2 regions of the Sinobaca sp. H24 genome follow, and region 1 is predicted to be linked to the other one. Evidence: a T-box and tRNA genes for the amino acid it is inferred to sense, from the RefSeq annotation. Region 1 holds a T-box; the other holds one or more tRNA genes.

The links. A T-box is a leader RNA that pairs with one kind of tRNA and senses whether it is charged. The one in region 1 lies ahead of ileS (isoleucine--tRNA ligase), so its partner is inferred to be a tRNA-Ile.
Region 2: it has a tRNA-Ile gene. The T-box ahead of ileS (isoleucine--tRNA ligase) is inferred to sense a tRNA for this amino acid. The anticodon was not compared.

The regions. Positions count from the first base shown of each region.
Region 1 is NZ_JALBWT010000010.1:159,863-163,274, forward strand. Features, by position in the region: partial or broken gene ileS (isoleucine--tRNA ligase) at 1-1,224, opposite strand, end outside; T-box leader at 1,318-1,534, opposite strand; partial or broken gene MMY81_RS14970 (DivIVA domain-containing protein) at 1,571-2,069, opposite strand; gene MMY81_RS14975 (YlmH family RNA-binding protein) at 2,091-2,870, opposite strand; gene MMY81_RS14980 (YggT family protein) at 2,882-3,136, opposite strand; gene MMY81_RS14985 (cell division protein SepF) at 3,149-3,412, opposite strand, start outside.
Region 2 is NZ_JALBWT010000012.1:16,199-19,610, reverse strand. Features, by position in the region: rRNA gene MMY81_RS16040 (16S ribosomal RNA) at 1-1,359, shown strand, start outside; tRNA gene MMY81_RS16035 (tRNA-Ile) at 1,481-1,557, shown strand; tRNA gene MMY81_RS16030 (tRNA-Ala) at 1,579-1,654, shown strand; rRNA gene MMY81_RS16025 (23S ribosomal RNA) at 1,794-3,412, shown strand, end outside.

The DNA of each region.
Region 1 (3,412 bases):
CAGTAGCCCGGAAAATAACCGGTTTTTTGTACGCCAGTCATGCGGATAGGAGTGCTTGAAAAAGTTCAGTTTTTCCAGAGCATTTAATTCATCAAGCTTTTGAGTGATCTGCTTGTTTGCTTCATCATAGAAAAGTCCTTCAAAACCGGGCGCCTCATCCGTGAAATACCCTTTATCATCTACTGGACAGAGAACTTCCAGGCCATACTGCTGACCTACTACATAGTCATCCTCCCCGTGCCCGGGCGCTGTATGGACACAGCCTGTACCAGCATCCAGTGTTACATGATCACCCAGAATAACAAGAGAGTCTCTTCCATAAATAGGGTGGCTTGTCATTACATGCTCAAGCTCTTCTCCTTTAAACGTGCGGAGCGTTTCAGCCTCTTCCCATTCCAGCTCGGTTTTCAGCTGCTCCAACAGGCCTTCAGCTACGATATATTTTTTATCATTCTGCCTGACCGAAACATACGTCAGCTCCGGATGAACAGCAATCGCAAGGTTTGCCGGGATGGTCCAGGGAGTCGTGGTCCAGATAAGAAACTTTTCGTCCCCGTCCAGAATATTTTTGCCGTCCTTTACATCAAACGTGACGTAAATAGATGCTGATTTTTTATCATGGTATTCAATTTCCGCTTCGGCCAGAGCTGATTCGGAAGAAGGTGACCAATAGACCGGCTTTTTGCCTTTGTAGATATAACCACGCTTGGCCATTTCTCCAAATACTTTAATCTGCTGGGCTTCGTAGTCATTCGTGAGCGTAATATACGGATTATCCCAGTCTCCGCGTACGCCGAGTCTTTTAAACTGCTCGCGCTGGCGGTCCACCTGCTTTAACGCGTAGTCTTCACAGGCCTGACGGAATTCTGCCACCGACATTTTTTTCCGGTTTACTTTTTTGTTTTTTGTTAATGCCGTTTCAATCGGAAGACCGTGGGTATCCCAGCCCGGCACATAAGGGGCATGAAACCCGGACATGGATTTGTAGCGGACGATGAAATCCTTTAATACTTTATTCAGGGCATGACCCATATGGATATCTCCGTTTGCATACGGCGGTCCATCATGGAGCACAAATAACGGACGTCCGGCTGTGCGTTCCTGTACTTTTTGATACATGTTTTCGCTTTCCCATTCTTTTTGTCTTTCCGGCTCCCGGTTCGGCAGATTGCCGCGCATTGGAAACGCCGTTTTCGGCATGAGAAGTGTTTCTTTGTAACTCATTTTATTTCCCCCATTCATTTACTTGTAAGCTCTTTTTAAAAGTTTCAATATACGGATACATCATCCAGACACACAAAAAAGCCCTCTCGATCCGATAGGGACGAGAAGGCTCGCGGTACCACCCTAATAGCTGAAAAAACACAGCCACTTTGGGTTTGTATAACGGTAAACAACCGCCGGTACCTACTTTTATTTCAGTATCGGAACTACAGGGTGATGTCTTTACCTGCCATTGTACTGTGCTTTCACCATGTCACAGCTCGCTGTCCAGACGGCGTACGATAAAGTATGTCCCTGTCTTCGTTTTTTAATATGTTGTGTAGAAAGTATAATTCAGAAAATCCGGTTAGTCAATATTTCGATCCGTCTCTGCTGCAGGCGTTTCCTTCGCAATATCTTCCCATTCTTCGCTATGTAAGAGATTCATCTGGGCCTCGACAAGCATTTTAAACCTCATCCGGTATACGCTGGCCTGCTTTTTCAACTCCTGCATTTCCAATTCCATTTTCTTTGTACGGCTCAATGCGTCGTTAATCAGACGATCCGCGTTTTTCTCCGCTTCCTGAATGATCAGCTGGGATTCTTTATTGGAGCTTTTTCTTACTTCTTCTGCCGTTTCCTGGGAAACCATAATCGACTTATTCAGCGTATCTTCAATAGCGGAGAAGTGTTCTACACGTTCTTCCAGATCTTCTGCTTTTGTCTGCCATTCATTTTTTTCACGGATAGCAGCTTCAAAATCTTTAATTACCTGATCCAAAAAACTCATTAACCTCATCTTCATCATAGCCGCGGAATCCTTTTGTAAACTCTTTATTATGGATATCTAAAGGAGTAATTGGCACTGGCTTCACCTCTGCTGTCGTTTATTGGTCTTTCTTTTTTCCGTACTGCAAACGATATCGTCCTTTTTTCGTCAATCCTTCATTACTTAAAATCTTCCGCCGTCCCATGCCCCGCACGGATACATAATCGCCGGGGGCAACCTGATAAGCCGGCTGGGTAATGGTCTTCCAATTTACTTTTACTTTTTCTTTTTCAATATAAGGAAGCGCTTTGCTTCTGGAAACGCCGTACATTTCAGCAATAAGGACATCAAGCCTGAAAGAAGTAATCGTGGAGCTTACCTCCTCCCAGCTTTCCTCTGCTTCCAATGCATCCTGCAGCGGCTTTCTCTCGACCTGCACCGGTGCATTGCCGGCTTTAGTCAGATTCATTTCCAGGTACAGGCTGACTTCTTCGCTTACCACACAGTGAAAAAACCCTTCACCGGCTATAATATCCCCATATTTTTCTCTTTTAATGCCAAGACCCGTAAGCGTCCCCAGTATATCGGGGTGGCGGAGGGTTACAAACTTGGCGGGATAGGAAACTTCGTATAAAGCTAAATGAAACGAGTCTTCTGTTATTTCTTCATAAAAAGGATAAATACAGGCTCTTTTTCGTTCAGCCCCATTGGCTCCTCCATGAAACTGATAACGTACGGTTTCATCTTTACCGATGATCATCGCGAGCAGATCCTGTTCACGTGGATCAAGAAAATCTGTCAGCTTAGTTTCATAATACGTCTCTACTGCCTGCTTCCAATCCCGCACCTGCTCGATGAAGGGGTGTTCTTCTTTTCGAAAATGCTCAGAATAGTCCATAGATGCTCCTTTTACATAAATAACGCTTGAACACCGCGGCTTGCCATATTTAATACGAGCAGAGCCACTAGTGGAGAAATATCAAACATTCCAAGCGGTGGAATCACGCGGCGGAACGGCTCCAGAAAAGGTTCCACGATGGATCCTATAAACTGGCCGATGGATGTTTCCCGGGCATTGGGAAACCACGACATAAGAATATAAGCTAGTACGATAAATGAATAGATCTGCATTCCTGCAGCTAAAATTGCTCCAATTTGCGCCATTATTTCTCTCCTTTAAGGTTGTTCCTGATTATGTTCATACAGTGCTTCTGAAATGGCACCGGACACATCAATATTGTCCGGAGTGCACAAAAATATATTTTCACCGACTTTTTGAATGTCTCCGCCTATAGCATAAACAGTGCCGCTGAGAAAATCAACAATCCGCTTTGCCTGGTCGTGCTGAAGGCGCTGCAAATTAATAATAACAGATTTTCTATTTTTTAAATGATCTGCAATATCCTGTGCCTCTTCATAGGTTCTGGGCTCGACCAATAT
Region 2 (3,412 bases), on a different contig from region 1:
ATCGGCTTGTAAAAGCATGGTCTTCGGACCATGCACTGGGGATGGGCCCGCGGCGTATTAGCTAGTTGGAGAGGTAATGGCTCCCCAAGGCGACGATACGTAGCCGACCTGAGAGGGTGATCGGCCACACTGGGACTGAGACACGGCCCAGACTCCTACGGGAGGCAGCAGTAGGGAATCATCCGCAATGGACGAAAGTCTGACGGTGCAACGCCGCGTGAGTGATGAAGGTTTTCGGATCGTAAAGCTCTGTTGTGAGGGAAGAACAAGGGCGGTTCTAACAGGGCCGCCCCCTGACGGTACCTCACCAGAAAGCCCCGGCTAACTACGTGCCAGCAGCCGCGGTAATACGTAGGGGGCAAGCGTTGTCCGGAATTATTGGGCGTAAAGCGCGCGCAGGCGGTTCTTAAGTCTGATGTGAAAGCCCACGGCTCAACCGTGGAGGGTCATTGGAAACTGGAGAACTGGAATGCAGAAGAGGAGAGTGGAATTCCACGTGTAGCGGTGAAATGCGTAGATATGTGGAGGAACACCAGTGGCGAAGGCGGCTCTCTGGTCTGTTATTGACGCTGAGGCGCGAAAGCGTGGGGAGCAAACAGGATTAGATACCCTGGTAGTCCACGCCGTAAACGATGAGTGCTAGGTGTTAGGGGTTTCGATGCCCTTAGTGCCGAAGCTAACGCATTAAGCACTCCGCCTGGGGAGTACGGCCGCAAGGCTGAAACTCAAAAGAATTGACGGGGGCCCGCACAAGCGGTGGAGCATGTGGTTTAATTCGACGCAACGCGAAGAACCTTACCAGGTCTTGACATCTTTTGCTACTTCTGGAGACAGAAGGTTCCCCTTCGGGGGACAAAATGACAGGTGGTGCATGGTTGTCGTCAGCTCGTGTCGTGAGATGTTGGGTTAAGTCCCGCAACGAGCGCAACCCTTAATCTTAGTTGCCAGCATTCAGTTGGGCACTCTAAGGTGACTGCCGGTGACAAACCGGAGGAAGGTGGGGACGACGTCAAATCATCATGCCCCTTATGACCTGGGCTACACACGTGCTACAATGGATGGTACAGAGGGATGCGAAACCGCGAGGTGGAGCCAATCTCGCAAAGCCATTCTCAGTTCGGATTGCAGGCTGCAACTCGCCTGCATGAAGCCGGAATCGCTAGTAATCGTGGATCAGCATGCCACGGTGAATACGTTCCCGGGCCTTGTACACACCGCCCGTCACACCACGAGAGTTTGCAACACCCGAAGTCGGTGAGGTAACCCTTTGGGAGCCAGCCGCCGAAGGTGGGGCAGATGATTGGGGTGAAGTCGTAACAAGGTATCCCTACCGGAAGGTGGGGATGGATCACCTCCTTTCTACGGAGCTTTGATTCGTGGATCGACCCCGGACCGCCGGTCCGGGTGCGCGCAGTTGTTTTCATTCCATTTTGAGAGGACAATTTTGTTCTGAAGTTTGTTCTAATATTAATTATAGGATGGGCCTGTAGCTCAGCTGGTTAGAGCGCACGCCTGATAAGCGTGAGGTCGGTGGTTCGAGTCCACTCAGGCCCACCATCATAAATTAATAGATATTATGGGGCCTTAGCTCAGCTGGGAGAGCGCCTGCCTTGCACGCAGGAGGTCAGCGGTTCGATCCCGCTAGGCTCCACCATAAAAAATAAGAACAAGAGCATATGGTAATACCATATTGTGCTCTCTATTGGTTCCTTGAAAACTGGATAGCGACAACGAAACAAAAAACCAAGCAAGCCCTGCATATGCAGGCGCCAGCTGTTTTTTTACGGAAAAACGGTTAAGTAAGAAAGGGCGCACGGTGGATGCCTTGGCACTAGGAGCCGATGAAGGACGCGACGAACGGCGATACGCCCCGCGGAGCTGTAAGTGAGCTGTGAGGCGGGGATGTCCGAATGGGGGAACCCACTATCGTTAATCCGATAGTATTTCTACCTGAACACATAGGGTAGATAAAGGCAGACCTGGGGAACTGAAACATCTTAGTACCCAGAGGAAGAGAAAGCAAATGCGATTTCCTGAGTAGCGGCGAGCGAAACGGAATCAGCCCAAACCAGGATGCTTGCATCCTGGGGTTGTAGGACACTCCATCGGAGTTATCAAGATCAGCGATAGGCGAAGCGGCCTGGAAAGGCCCGCAGGATACGGTAACAGCCCGGTAGCCGAAATCGCTGATCCTCCGGAGTGGATCCTGAGTACGGCGGGACACGAGAAATCCCGTCGGAATCCGGGAGGACCATCTCCCAAGGCTAAATACTCCCTAGTGACCGATAGTGAACCAGTACCGTGAGGGAAAGGTGAAAAGCACCCCGGAAGGGGAGTGAAACAGATCCTGAAACCGTGTGCCTACAAGTAGTCGAAGCCCGTTTATGGGTGACGGCGTGCCTTTTGTAGAATGAACCGGCGAGTTACGATCGTATGCCAGGTTAAGCCGAAGAGGCGGAGCCGCAGCGAAAGCGAGTCTTCAACGGCGTATTAGTATGCGGTCGTAGACCCGAAACCGGGTGATCTACCCATGTCCAGGGTGAAGGTAGGGTAACACCTACTGGAGGCCCGAACCCACGCAAGTTGAAAATTGCGGGGATGAGGTGTGGGTAGCGGTGAAATGCCAATCGAACTCGGAGATAGCTGGTTCTCCCCGAAATAGCTTTAGGGCTAGCCTCGGATAGAGTCCTGGAGGTAGAGCACTGATTGGACGAGGGGCCCTTCCGGGTTACCGAATTCAGTCAAACTCCGAATGCCAGAGACTTGTTGTCCGGGAGTCAGACTGCGAGTGCTAAGATCCGTAGTCGAGAGGGAAACAGCCCAGACCACCAGCTAAGGTCCCTAAATCCGCATTAAGTGGAAAAGGATGTGGAGTTGCTTAGACAACTAGGATGTTGGCTTAGAAGCAGCCACCATTGAAAGAGTGCGTAATAGCTCACTAGTCGAGTGACTCTGCGCCGAAAATGTACCGGGGCTAAATGCGGTACCGAAGCTGTGGAGGATCCCCCTTGGGGGATCGTGGTAGGGGAGCGTTCCAGGGGCCGTAAAGCCAGACCGTGAGGACTGGTGGAGCGCCTGGAAGTGAGAATGCCGGTATGAGTAACGAAAAGAAGGGTGAGAATCCCTTCCGTCGAAAACCCAAGGTTTCCTGAGGAAGGTTCGTCCGCTCAGGGTTAGTCGGGTCCTAAGCCGAGGCCGAAAGGCGTAGGCGATGGAAAACAGGTTTAAATTCCTGTACCACCTCCTTTCCATTTGAGCAATGGGGGGACGCAGGAAGGTAGGGCAAGCGTGCTGCTGGATATGCACGTCCAAGCCGTTAGGCCGAAGAGCAGGCAAATCCGCTCTTCATCAAGGCTGAGCGGCGATGGCGAGGGAAATTAAGTACCGAAGTTCCCGATCCTACACTGCCAAG